DNA from 3 places in the Kribbella speibonae genome. Region 2 is predicted to be linked to each of the others. Evidence: riboswitches for the same ligand, from Rfam matches in the RefSeq annotation. Region 2 holds a riboswitch; each other region holds the start of a gene.
The links. Region 2 has a riboswitch for cobalamin ahead of cobN (cobaltochelatase subunit CobN). Riboswitches for the same ligand answer to the same signal wherever they lie in the genome.
Positions count from the first base shown of each region.

Region 1: linked by a shared signal. The riboswitch ahead of E0H92_RS35655 (ABC transporter substrate-binding protein) and the one ahead of cobN (cobaltochelatase subunit CobN) in region 2 are both predicted to bind cobalamin.
Region 3: linked by a shared signal. The riboswitch ahead of E0H92_RS30060 (ribonucleoside-diphosphate reductase subunit alpha) and the one ahead of cobN (cobaltochelatase subunit CobN) in region 2 are both predicted to bind cobalamin.

Region 1 is NZ_SJKC01000006.1:270,439-274,593, forward strand. Features, by position in the region: gene E0H92_RS35645 (MFS transporter) at 1-736, shown strand, start outside; gene E0H92_RS35650 (hypothetical protein) at 750-1,727, shown strand; cobalamin riboswitch at 1,758-1,941, shown strand; gene E0H92_RS35655 (ABC transporter substrate-binding protein) at 1,969-2,991, shown strand; gene E0H92_RS35660 (FecCD family ABC transporter permease) at 2,988-3,962, shown strand; gene E0H92_RS35665 (FecCD family ABC transporter permease) at 3,959-4,155, shown strand, end outside.
Region 2 is NZ_SJKC01000002.1:384,437-388,591, reverse strand. Features, by position in the region: gene E0H92_RS15270 (carboxylesterase/lipase family protein) at 1-67, opposite strand, end outside; gene E0H92_RS15265 (ROK family transcriptional regulator) at 241-1,404, opposite strand; cobalamin riboswitch at 1,507-1,649, shown strand; gene cobN (cobaltochelatase subunit CobN) at 1,679-4,155, shown strand, end outside.
Region 3 is NZ_SJKC01000004.1:435,888-440,042, forward strand. Features, by position in the region: gene E0H92_RS30060 (ribonucleoside-diphosphate reductase subunit alpha) at 1-1,710, opposite strand, end outside; cobalamin riboswitch at 1,868-2,035, opposite strand; gene E0H92_RS30065 (DinB family protein) at 2,096-2,677, opposite strand; gene E0H92_RS30070 (Fic family protein) at 2,747-4,012, opposite strand; gene E0H92_RS30075 (class I SAM-dependent methyltransferase) at 4,094-4,155, shown strand, end outside.

The DNA.
Region 1 (4,155 bases), on a different contig from region 2:
GTTCTCGGTCGAGCTGGCCGGGATCGTCTTCGCGACGTTGCTCTACACGCGGCTGGGTTCGTACCGCGCCGGCGAGCACTCCACGGCGCCGAGTCTGCGGGCCATCGGCGGCGGCATCGTCTACGCGTTCCGGCGCAAGGACCTGCTGGCGACGTACCTGGTCGACATGGTCGGGATGTTCCTGGCGATGCCGATCGTGCTGTTCCCGGCGTTCGCGACGGACATCCTGAAGGAACCGAAGCTGCTCGGCCTGCTGTACAGCGCGGAGGCGATCGGGGCGATGTGCGCCAGCCTGACCAGCGGCTGGGCGAAACATGTCCACCATCAGGGGCGGGCGGTGGTGCTGGCCACGATCGGCTGGGGCGCCGCGGTCGGGATCGCCGGCCTGGCGCCGAACATCTGGTTCGCGATCGTGTTCTTCGCGGTGGCCGGCGCGGCCGACATGGTGTCGGTGCTGTTCCGCTCGGTGATCTGGAACCAGACGATCCCCGACGAGATGCGCGGCCGGCTGGCCGGGATCGAGATGCTCGGCTACTCGCTCGGCCCGCTCGGCGGTCAGGCCCGCTCCGGGCTGGTCGCCGACCTCACCACGGTCCGGACCGCGATCGTCAGCGGCGGCGTGCTGTGCGTCGCCGGGGTGGTCGCGACATCCGTCTGGCTGCGCGAGTTCTGGCGGTACGACGCCCGTACCGACGAACACGCGGTCCGTGAAAGGGAACTCCGGGCGGCGGGCTAAGGTTCGTGCCATCATGCGTATCCGCCGAGTGACCGCTTCCGCGCTGACCGTCGTACTTCTCGCAGGCTGCAGTGGACCGTCGGACGAGACGTCTCCGAGTGTCCCGCCGCTGGTGTCGGTGAGTACCGCGCCGACCACCGAGACACCGACGCCTTCGGTGACGCCCTCGGCGACGCCGTCCGAGACCTCCAAGGTCGCGGACACGTTGTGCGTGCGGATGAACCCCACCTTGGTGCAGACGACGCTCGGGGTGCCGGTCGCGAACATCCAGCCCAAGGCGCCGCCGGCCGAGCTCGACATCCCGACGTACGACGTGTGCCAGTTCTCGCTCAGTGCCAGCCCCAACGGGCCGGTGCTGAGGGTCGGGGTCTCGGTACTTCCGGCGACGCAGGCGACGCTGGCGGCGACCAAGAAGGCGTACGCCGCGAATCCGCGCGATCCTGCGCTGCCAGCCAAGGTCGGCCAGGGCGGGTACGGCACAAAGACGTTCATCGTGTTCCTGCTGGGCGGGAAGATGTACAAGCTCTCCGGGCCGCAGGCGACGCCCGCGAAGTACGTCGTACTCGCCCAGGAGGTTGTACGGCAGGCGCCCGGGCTGCCGGACGCCGATCGGCTGATCACGCGCTCCGAATGTGACCGCAGTACGGCGGCGGCCGAGAAGGTGCTCGGCGTACCGGCGCAGGCCCGGCGCGACGGTCAGACCCTCGCCGGTGACCTGGTCTGCGGCTGGGTGACCTCGACGAGCGTGATCTCGAGTTCCGCGCGCCGGGAGAAGGACGCCAAGGCCCTGATGGCCCCGATCCGCAAGGCCGCGACCTCGCAGTCGATCCCGCTCGGCGACGAGGGGTACGTCGACACCGCCACCGGCCGGACGACGATCCGCGTCGGCGACGACAAGATCGTCGACCTGGTCCCGCTCCCCGCACGCAAGCTCAACCCGGACCTGATGACCCAGTTCGCCCTCTCGGTCGTCCCGCGCTACACCCGCTGAACCGCCCTACCTGCGACCAGGTCGCGGGTGTTAAGGTGACCGCGCCGTGGTGTTCGGGAAGCCGGTGAAGTACCGGCGCGGCCCTCGCCACTGTGATCGGGATGTGCACCTGTCGTACTCGTAAGAGGACCACTGGCCGCGTGCGGCTGGGAAGGTCAGGCCGGTGGACGCGGTACCCGTCAGCCAGGAGACCGGCCACGGCGTTGACCCGTCCACGAGGTGCTGGAGGCACGGTCCGCCCATGGCCGCCGTACGTGTAGTTGCCGCTGTCCTGTCGTTGTCGCTCCTGGCCGGCTGTGGTCCGGCCGCCGAAGCCGATTCCAGTGCGCGCTCGATCACCGTGCAGAACTGCGGGATCGGCGTCACCGTCGACGGTCCGCCGAAGCGCGTGTTCGCGGCGTACCAGCCGGCCATCGAAATGGCCCACGCGCTGGGTATCTCGGACCGCCTGGTCGGTACGGCGTACCTGGACGCCGAAGTGCTCCCGGAGTACGCCGGCGCGCAGGCGAAGGCGAAGTACTTCAAGAATCTGCCGAGCCGCGAGGAACTGCTCAGTCTGAACCCGGACTTCGTCCTGTCCGGGTTCAACGACGTGTTCAGCGCCGCCGGCAGCGACTCGAGCTTCGGCAGCCGGAAGAGCCTCGCCGACCTCGGCGTCCGGACCTGGATCTTCAGCCCGCTCTGCCCGACCGCCGACGGGAAGGGCGACGAGGCGATCGACCCGTCGACTGTCTCGATGGACAACGTGTACGCCGACCTGCGGGACCTCGGCCGGCTCTTCGGCGTCGAGGACCGGGCCGCGCAGGTGATCGCCGATCAGCAGCGCCGGATCGCGGCGGTCGAGACCGCGGTGAAGGACGCGCCGCGGCCGACAGTGGCGATCGTCCGGCCCGGGCTGGAAGGCGGACAGCTCACGGTCTCGGGCGGTCCGGACTTCGGGACGGTGCTGATCCGGCAGGCGGGCGGCGTGAACGCGTTCGCCGACCTGACGGCGAAGCGGAACGTGAAGATCAGCGTGGAGGAGTTCATCAAGCGGGACCCGGACTACGTGCTGGTCAGCGGTTGCTGCGACGCATCGCTGACGCCCGCGGCCTCACAGCCGGACGTCGACAAGATCCTCGGCAATCCGGCGTACGCGAACCTCAAGGCGGTGCGGGGCAAACGTGTGATCCCGTGGTTGTTCGCCAATCACTCCGCCGGCGTCCGGGGCGCGTACACCACGGAGAACCTGGGCCATCTCCTGCATCCGGACCTGGTCGATTGAGGCGAGCCGCGGGCCTCGCGGTCTGCGTCGGTGTCCTGGCGATGGTCGTGTTGCTGTCCTTGTGTGTCGGCAACCGGTGGGTCGGGGTGAGTGAGGTCTACCGGGCGTTGGTCGACTTCAGCGGTAGCGACACCGACCGCGTGGTCAGGTACCTGCGCGTGCCGCGAACCGTCGCGGGTCTACTTGTCGGGGCCGCGCTCGGGTTGTCCGGCGGGCTGATGCAGGGCGTCACCCGCAACCCGCTCGCCGATCCGGGAATCCTCGGTGTGAACGCGGGTGCCGCGGTGGCCGTGGTCGGGGCGATCGGCCTGCTCGGGGTGCACAGTCTGACCGGCTACGTGTGGTTCGCGATGGGCGGGGCGCTGGTGGCGACGGTCGTGGTGTACCTGATCGGTGGCGCCGCCCCGGTGAAGCTCGCGCTGGCCGGGGCGGCGGTCTCCGCACTGCTCGGCTCGATCACCTCGGCCGCGACGTTGCTCGATCTCTCGACCTTGAACGAGTACCGGTTCTGGGTGGTCGGGTCGTTGTCGCTCGCCACCGGCTCGATCGTCGCGCAGGCCGTCCCGTTTGTTGCTATCGGCACCGTTCTCGCGGTCGTGCTCGGCCGGTCGCTCAACCAGCTCGCACTCGGCGACGAGCTGGCGCAGGCGTTGGGGACGCGGATGCACCTGGTCCGCGTGCTCGCCGGGTTCGCGGTCGTGATCCTGGCCGGTACGGCGACCGCGATCGCGGGCCCGATCGGGTTCATCGGCCTCGCCGTACCGCACGTCGCACGGCGGATCGTCGGTCCGGACTATCGCTACCTGCTGCCGTGGTCGATGGTGCTCGCGCCGATCGTGCTGCTGCTGGCCGACATCCTCGGGCGGATCGTCGTACGGCCCGCGGAGCTGCAGGTCGGGATCGTCACCGCGGTGATCGGCGCGCCCCTGTTCATCGCGCTGGTCCGCCGCCGGCGAATGGCCGAGCTGTGAGAAGCGTCGTGGTCTCGACGGCCGGCTGGCTGCTCACCGCCGTGATCGGGGCGTTCGCGCTCACCCGGGGCGATTACGCGTTGCCGCTGGCCGACGTACTGCGGACCCTGTCCGGGCACGGCACGCTGATCACGTACGACGTCGTCGTCAACAACCGCCTGCCGCGCGTGCTGGTCGGCATCGGCGTCGGTAC
Region 2 (4,155 bases):
GGCCGGTACTGAGAACTGAGACGACGGCTGCTGCCGCCGCCAGGTGACGCTTCGAAGGAAACCTCACGCGCATCTCCTTGGGCTATTCAGGCAGGCGTGACTGACCCGCGCCGCGGGCGCCGGATGCCTGAGAAGGGAGGGAGGGGTGCTGATTGCGTTCAGAGCTTAGAGAGATGATTTCTGGAGTGTCAATGGCGCAACCCGGCACCCAGACCTGCCATTACGTCAATAAAGCCAGTATTAATGGGCGATCAGATCGAACGCCAAGGCTGCTCCGCCGAGCACCTCGGCATGCTCGCCGCAGGTGGCCACGGAGACCGCGAGATTCCGCACCGCGGCCGGCTGGCAGTACCGGTCGAGCGCCTCCCGGAGACCGTGTACCAGCGGGCCGCCGAGCGCTCCGAGCGATCCGCCGACCACGACCGCTTCCGGGTTGAGCGTGGTCACGGCCGGAGCGAGCGCTCGGCCGATGGTGCGTCCGGCGTCGCCGAGCAACGCCTGGGTGCCGCGGTCGCCCGAGTCGGCGAGGCGCACCAGGTCGGCGAACCCGAGCGGCACGTCGTGGGCAGGTTGCAGCGCCTTCAGGAGCGCGCCGCTCGAGGCGACCGTCTCCAGGCAGCCGCGGTTGCCGCACAGGCACACCTCGCCCTCGTCGACCACGCGGATGTGCCCGATGTCCCCGGCGTACCCCTGGCCCTGGAACAGCCGGCCGCCGAGGATCAGGCCGGCGCCCACGCCGTACGAGATCTTGACGTAGACGAACGTGCCGAACCGCGCGCCGGCGCCGAACGCGGCCTCACCGGCGGCGCCCAGGTCGGCGTCGTTCACCACGCTGACCCGGCCGGCGTACGAGGACAGGCCGAGGGCTTCGACGAGGCGTACGTCGCGGTAGCGGGCGGCGGCCGGACGCTGCGCGGCCAGGTCGATCGGCGAGGGCAGGCCGATCACGACGCCGATCAGATCGGCCAGGTCGCCGGTGCCGCCGGTGCCGATGTTCGCGGCGGCGGTGACCTCGGCGATCAGGCGGCGGGCGTGCTTGAGGGTGTCCGGGATCGGGGACCGCCGGTCGAATCCGACGACGCGCTCCTGGATGATGTGGCCGGCCGCGTCGGCGACGATCGCGCGGGCGTGGGCGTGGCCGATGTCGACGCTGAGCGCCCGGCCGCTGGGCGGGGTGAGAGCGAGTAGCTGTGAGGGCCGTCCCCTGGTGGTGCCCGCGGTGTGTTTGCCCACCTCGCGGATCGCGCCGGAGCCGATCAGTTCGGCGACGATCGCCGAGATGGTCGGGCGGGAGAGCCCGGTGGCGCGCATGAGGTCCGTGCGGCTGGCCGAACCGTGGTCGCGCAGGACGCCGAGCACATGCGTCCGGTGCAGCTCGCGGACCGCGTCCCGTCGTCCCGTCACGCCCGAGATGCTAACAGTTCTGTCTCTCGGCTTGACGGAAATCGGATGACAAATCCACCGGCTCGGATCAATCTCTTGAATTCAACTTGTGATGCCAACGCCTGCGCAGGCGGTGTCGACGGTCGGCTAGAGTCGGCCCGTCATCGACGGCATCAGCAGGAACCCGGTGTGAGTCCGGGGCGGTCCCGCCACTGTGACCCCGTGCAGGGGGAGTCAGGAACTGCCGCCGTCGTACCTGGAGCTGGGGCGTGGACACCCCGGGAAGGACTGCCGCATGGCCGCGAATCTTCTGCTGTTGTCGACCGCTGATACGGACCTGCTGGCCGCTGCCGAGGCGGGTGCGGGCTGGGCGGTGGCGAACCCGGCCCGGCTCGAGCTCGATCAGCTCGGCGACCTGCTCGACGCCGCCGAGGTGGTGGTCGTCCGCCTGCTCGGTGGGCGCCGCGCGTGGGAGGACGGGCTCGACGCGGTCCTCGCCGCGGGGAAGCCCGCGGTGGTGGTGAGCGGTGAGGCGGCGCCGGACGCCGAGCTGATGTCGTTGTCGACCGTCCCGGCCGGTGCGGTCACCGAGGCACTCGCCTACCTGCGCGAGGGCGGCGCGGACAACCTTCGCAATCTCGCCGGCTTCCTGCGGGACACGCTGCTGCTGACCGGCGACGAGTTCGATCCGCCGCGCGCGCTCCCGGCGTACGGCGTGCGCGGGACCTTTGTCGAGGACGAGCGGCCGGTGGTCGGCATCGTCTACTACCGCGCGCACGAGATCTCCGGCAACACCGCCTTCGTCGACGCCCTCGCGGCGGCGGTCGCCGAGGCCGGCGCGCAGCCGCTTCCGGTGTACTGCGGGACTCTGCGCGGGCTCGACCCGGCCGAGAACGTCGGGCTCTTCGATCTGCTGCGGAGGTGCGACGTCCTGGTCACCACGCTGCTCGCCGCGGGCGGTGCGGTGGCGGCGAACGCGAGCGCGGGCGGTGCGGACGACGCGTGGGACGCGGGCGCGCTGGCGTCGCTCGACATCCCGTTGATCCAGGGCCTCGCGCTGACCTCGACCCGCGAGCAGTGGGTGGACAGCGACGCGGCGATCAGCCCGCTGGACGCGGCGACGCAGGTGGCGATCCCGGAGTTCGACGGGCGGCTGATCACGATCCCGTTCTCGTTCAAGTCGTACGACGCCGACGGTCTGGCCCGGTACGCGCCGGACGCGGAGCGGTGCGCGCGGCTGGCCGGGATCGCGGTCGCGCATGCCCGGCTGCGGCACGTACCGCCGGCCGAGAAGCGGATCGCGCTGGTGCTGTCGTCGTACCCGACGAAGCACGCGCGGATCGGGAACGCGGTCGGGCTGGACACTCCGGCGTCGGCGGTCGTGCTGCTCGGGAAGCTGAAGGACGCCGGGTACGACCTGGGCGACCTCGATCTGAGCGAGCTGCAGGGCGCGGACGGAGCGGACGGGCTGATTCACCGGTTGATCGCGGCGGGCGGGCACGACGTCGACTGGCTGACGGACGAGCAGCTGGCCACCGCGGTCGCCAAGATCCCGCTGTCCACGTACGCCACCTGGTTCGGCCGGGTGCCCGAGTCGTTGCAAGAGGCAATGATCGAGGCGTGGGGCGAGGCGCCGGGGGAGCTGTACGTCGACCGGTCCGGTGACGAGCCGGCGATCGCACTCGCCGCGCTGCGATTCGGGAACGTCGTGCTGATGATCCAGCCGCCGCGTGGTTTCGGTGAGAACCCGGTCGCGATCTACCACGACCCGGACATGGCGCCGTCGCACCACTACCTGGCGGCGTACCGCTGGCTGGAGGCGTCGCCCGCCGAGGGTGGGTTCGGCGCGCAGGCCGTCGTACACCTCGGGAAGCACGGCACGCTGGAATGGCTGCCGGGCAAGGGGATCGGGATGGCGGCCGACTGCGCGCCGGACGCCGTCCTCGGGAACCTGCCGATGGTGTACCCGTTCATCGTCAACGACCCCGGCGAGGGGACGCAGGCGAAGCGGCGGGCGCACGCGACCGTCGTCGACCACCTGGTGCCGCCGATGGCGCGGGCCGAGACGTACGGCGACATGGCGAAGCTGGAGTACCTGCTCGACGAGTACGCGACGGTGTCCGCCCTGGACCCGGAGAAGGTGCCGACGCTGCGCGCCCAGATCTGGACGCTGATCCAGGCCGCACAACTGCACCATGACCTGCACACGGACGAGAAGCCGGAGGACGACGACTTCGACGAGTTCGTGCTGCATCTGGACGGGTATCTGTGCGAGATCAAGGACGTGCAGATCCGCGACGGGCTGCACGTGCTGGGCGGGGCGCCGGCTGGTGAGGCACGGATCAACCTGGTCCTTGCCGTGCTGCGAGCGAAGCAGCTGTGGGGCGGGTCGTACTCGATCCCGGGTCTGCGGTCCGCTCTTGGCGACACGTTCGGTGTCGACGAAGCAGCTCTCCTCGCGGACCCGGGTCGTGTGGTGCCGGAGCTGGCCGATCTCGCGACGCTCGCCGATCTACCGGCGGTGAGTGGTGCCGACGGTGTCGATCTGCTGGAGGCCGTGGCGCGGAAGCTGGTCGTCGGGATGGAGACGATGGGGTGGGACGCGGCGAAGGTTCCAGTCGTCATCGGTGAGGTCCTGGGCCGGGACTCCGACGAGGTAGAAGCGTCGCTGACCTTTGCGGCCACTGAGGTCGTTCCGCGCCTCGCGCGCACGGATGACGAGTTGACGAACGTCGTACGGGCGCTGGACGGGCGCTTCGTCGAGGCGGGACC
Region 3 (4,155 bases), on a different contig from region 2:
CGTGTTCAGGGTGATCTCGGTGCACAGGTTCGACGAGTGGACGACACCGTCGTGCTGCTGCGGCGAACGCAGGTTGCAGGCGTCCTTGAAGGTGATCCACGGGTGCCCGGTCTCGAACAGCACCGTCAGCATCCGCCGCCACAGGTCAACCGCCTTGACCCGCTTGAACACCAGAATCTCCCCACGATCCGCAGCTGCCTCGTACGCCGAGTACGCCTCAGCGAACGCACCGCCGTACAACTCGTGCAGATCCGGCACCTCATCGGGAGAGAACAACGTCCACTCCCCACCGGCCTCCACCCGCTGCAGAAACAGATCCGGCACCCAGTTCGCCGTGTTCATGTCATGCGTACGCCGCCGCTCGTCCCCGGTGTTCTTCCGCAGATCGAGAAACTCCTCAACATCGATATGCCACGTCTCGAGATACGCACACACCGCGCCCTTACGACGGCCGCCTTGATTCACTGCGACGGCGGTGTCGTTGGCGACCTTCAGAAACGGGACGACGCCTTGGGATTCGCCGTTGGTGCCCTTGATGTGGGCGCCGATGCCGCGGACCGGGGTCCAGTCGTTGCCTAGGCCGCCGGAATACTTGGCGAGGAGGGCGTTGTTGCGGATGCCGGTGAAGATGCCGGACAGGTCGTCCTCGACGGTGGTCAGGAAGCACGACGACAGCTGCGGGCGGGTGGTGCCGGAGTTGAAGAGGGTCGGCGTCGACGACATGAAGCGGAACGAGCTGAGCAGTTCGTAGAACTCGATCGCCCGGGCCTCGCGGTCGTCCTCGCGCAGGGCCATGCCCATCGCGACCCGGAGGAAGAACGCCTGCGGCAACTCGTACCGCACTTTGCCGAGGTGCAGCAGGTACCGGTCGTAGAGCGTCTGCAGGCTGAGGAAGGTGAAGTTCAGATCGGCCTCCGGCTTGATCGCCGCGGCGAGCCGCTCGAGGTCGAAGCGGCCGAGCTCCGGGTCGAGCTGACCGGCCTCGATCCCGACCTGGATGTAGCGCGGGAAGTAGTCGACGTACGCCGTGGTCATGTCGGCCTGGCTGGCCTGCCGGGGCTCGCCGTGGACGCGGCCCAGCGCCTCGCGGCGGATCTGGTCCAGCAGCAGGCGGGACGCGGCGAAGCTGTACTGCGGCTCGGTCTCGACGTACGACCGCGCGGCCATCACCAGCGCGAGCTCGACCTCGTGCTGCGGGATGCCGTCGTAGCAGGCGCCGAGGGTCTCGTTCAGGATCAGCTCGGGGTCGACCGCGTCGAGTCCGGCGGCGGCCTCGGCGACGATCACGCGGAGCCGGTCGACGTCGAGCGGGGACCGGCTGCCGTCGGCCGCGCGGACCGTCAGCGCCGGCTTCTCGGCGACGCCGGCCGGGTCGGCAGGGGTGCGGGCCTTGGTCCGCTCCTCGCGGTACAGCACGTAGGCGCGGGCGACCTGGTGTTCGCCGGCGCGCATCAGCGCCAGCTCGACCTGGTCCTGGATGTCCTCGACCTGCACGCTGCGGCGAGTGTCGCCACGGCTGGTCAGGGCGGCTACGACCCGGCCGGTCAGGTCGGTCACCAGGTCACGGACCCGGTGGGTGGCGGCCGCGTCGGCGCCCTCGACGGCGAGGAACGCCTTGGTCACGGCGACGGAGATCTTGGTGGCGTCGAACGGCGTACTACTGCCGTCGCGACGGATGACGGTGAGCTCCGTACGAAGCTCTGTCGCCACTGATGATGAGGAAGCAATGGTCACAGGTGTGCGCTCCAGAAGAGTTCGGAGACCCGGGACCACACGAGGGGGCGCATGACGGGACCGGCGGCACCGGCCGGGAACACTGCCGTCACGCCCTGCGACCCACCCGCGAGGTCTCGGACCGCGTGCACCGGCGGTACACGCACCGGTGGCAGGTATCCGGACTCGCGGGCATGCGTCGACAGCACGTCCACTCACCGTTGCGGGGCAGCTCCGGAGTCGCACCGGATTCCCCTGTTGCCCCGGGACGCCCAACATCTTGTGGCGTTGCGCGCCCCGAACCACCAGCAGTAGTGATGCTAGGCGGATCCCTCTAGATCTTGTGGTAGCGCCACGCCGCGTGTCGCACATCTTGTGGTCCTCACGCCGCGACCGCGTAGAGGTCCTGGAGCGTCATGATCTCCGAGCCGTGGTGGATCAGCTCGCGATTCAGCCGCAGGACGACGTGGCCGAACGGCTCGGCGGCGTCCAGTTCGTTGGCCTGGCTGAGGCCGATCGTCATCGCCGCGTCCTCGTCCAGGCCGGCGATCGCGTCCTGCCAGGCCTCGACCCAGTAGGTCAGCCAGGCGACCGCGTCCCGGGCGTTCCCGTGCAGGGTGATCTCGGCACCCGCCTGCACGCTCGCGCCGAAGGTCCATTCCCAGCGCTCGAAGAAGGTCTCGGTGAGGTGGGCGATCAGCCAGGCGATCGTGCGTGGACCGCGATGGTCCGGCTCCTCGGGCCACTGCGCGACCCACTCACCGGACCCGAGTGACCGGTAGCGCCCGGCATGGTGCCGGCGCACCACACTGATGGCCTCACTGCTCGGTCGCCAGAAGTACTGCTCGTCGGTCAGCTGGGCGAGCCGCCCGGACAGCACCATCCAGCTGAAGCCGAGCTGGCCGCGGACCATCGCCATCGCCGACGGCCGGTGCAGGATGTCCCAGTCGAACGCCTCCGGCATCACAACTCCCCTGTACGATCGAACATGTGTTCGAATTCTTGCTCGATCGCAGTCAGAAAGTCAAACCCCCTAGTGTGTCGGTTCTGGCCTTGCCGGGACGGGTCTGCTAGGCGGCTCGATCCGGGTGTCCGCGGCCGGGCTCGCGAAGCGGCGCTCCAGCAACGTGAAGGCGTCGATCAGTTCGGGCGCTTCGTAGACGCGGTTCCGGCGCCCGTCGGTGACCTCGCGCAGGATGCCGGTCTCGACCAGTCGGGCCAGGCCCTGGTTGGCGGCCTGCTGGGAGCGGTCGATGAGCCGGGCCGCGGCCGCGAGCGTCAGGACCGGCGCGGCCGGCAGTGCCTCGATCAGCAACTCGGCCGCTGAGCCGGCGCGGACCGGTGCCGCGCGCTCCCGCCATTCGGCCTTCAATTCCGCGGCGTTCGTCTCGAAACGCGCCGCTTCGGCCGTCGCATGCGTGCAGGCGAGAGCGAACATCCGCAGCCACGGGTTCGCGGCCGCGCGGGCCTTGACGGTCGTCGCGCGTCCGACGTACCGGAAGGCGGTCAGTGCGTCGACGTACTCCGCGGCGTGGGTGGCGAGGGCGAGCGAGACCGGCGGCACGGTGCGTGTGATCAGGCCGTCGGCGCGCAGGATCAGGTGGATCAGCGCCCGCCCGGTCCGGCCGTTGCCGTCGGCGAACGGGTGGATCGTCTCGAACTGTGCGTGCGCGATCGCGGTCTTCGCCAGCACGGGCAGCGGCGACTCACGGACGAACGTCATCAGGTCCGCGAGCAGTTCGGGGAGCAGTTGCGCCGGCGGCGGCACGTAGTACGCCTCGGCGGGGGAGCGGCCGCCGATCCAGTTCTGCAGGTAGCGGATCTCGCCGCCGTACTCCGGGTGCGGCGACTGCGCCATCAACCGGCGATGCGCCTCGAGCAGATGGTCGACCTCGAGTTTGTCCCCGGCCTGGACGGACTCGGTCACCCAGGTCATCGCGTCGACCGCGCCGAGGACCTCCTCGGCGGTCACGTCGCTGATGCGATCCCGCAGTACGTCGGCCTTCAGCAATCTGTGCGCGCCGACGACGAGCCCTTCGATATGCGACGAACCGACCGCTTCGGCACGCAGCAGGAGCCGTGCCAGCGCCTCGCTGTTCGTCAGTACGGCGGCCGTCGCGTCCAGGCGGGCAAGATCCCCGGCGGCGTCCTCGAGCAGCGCGAGTACGTCGTCGGACAGGTCGAACTCGCGCCCGACCAGCGGGTCGGGGAAGTGCAGCTCGTACGACCCGCCCAGGCGCTCCGCCCGGGTGAACCCGTCGGGGTGCCCGGGCCAGCGGTGCAACTCGACCCTCGCCATACCCCTTATTCAAGCTTATCCACAAACCTTGAACAAGGGTGTGGACAAGTTGTGGACCCAGTGGCGGGCAGACTGCTGAGTGTGACTCTGGATGCGCAGACGCGACGGATGGTGGCCGCCAACCAGGCCGACTGGAACGCCCG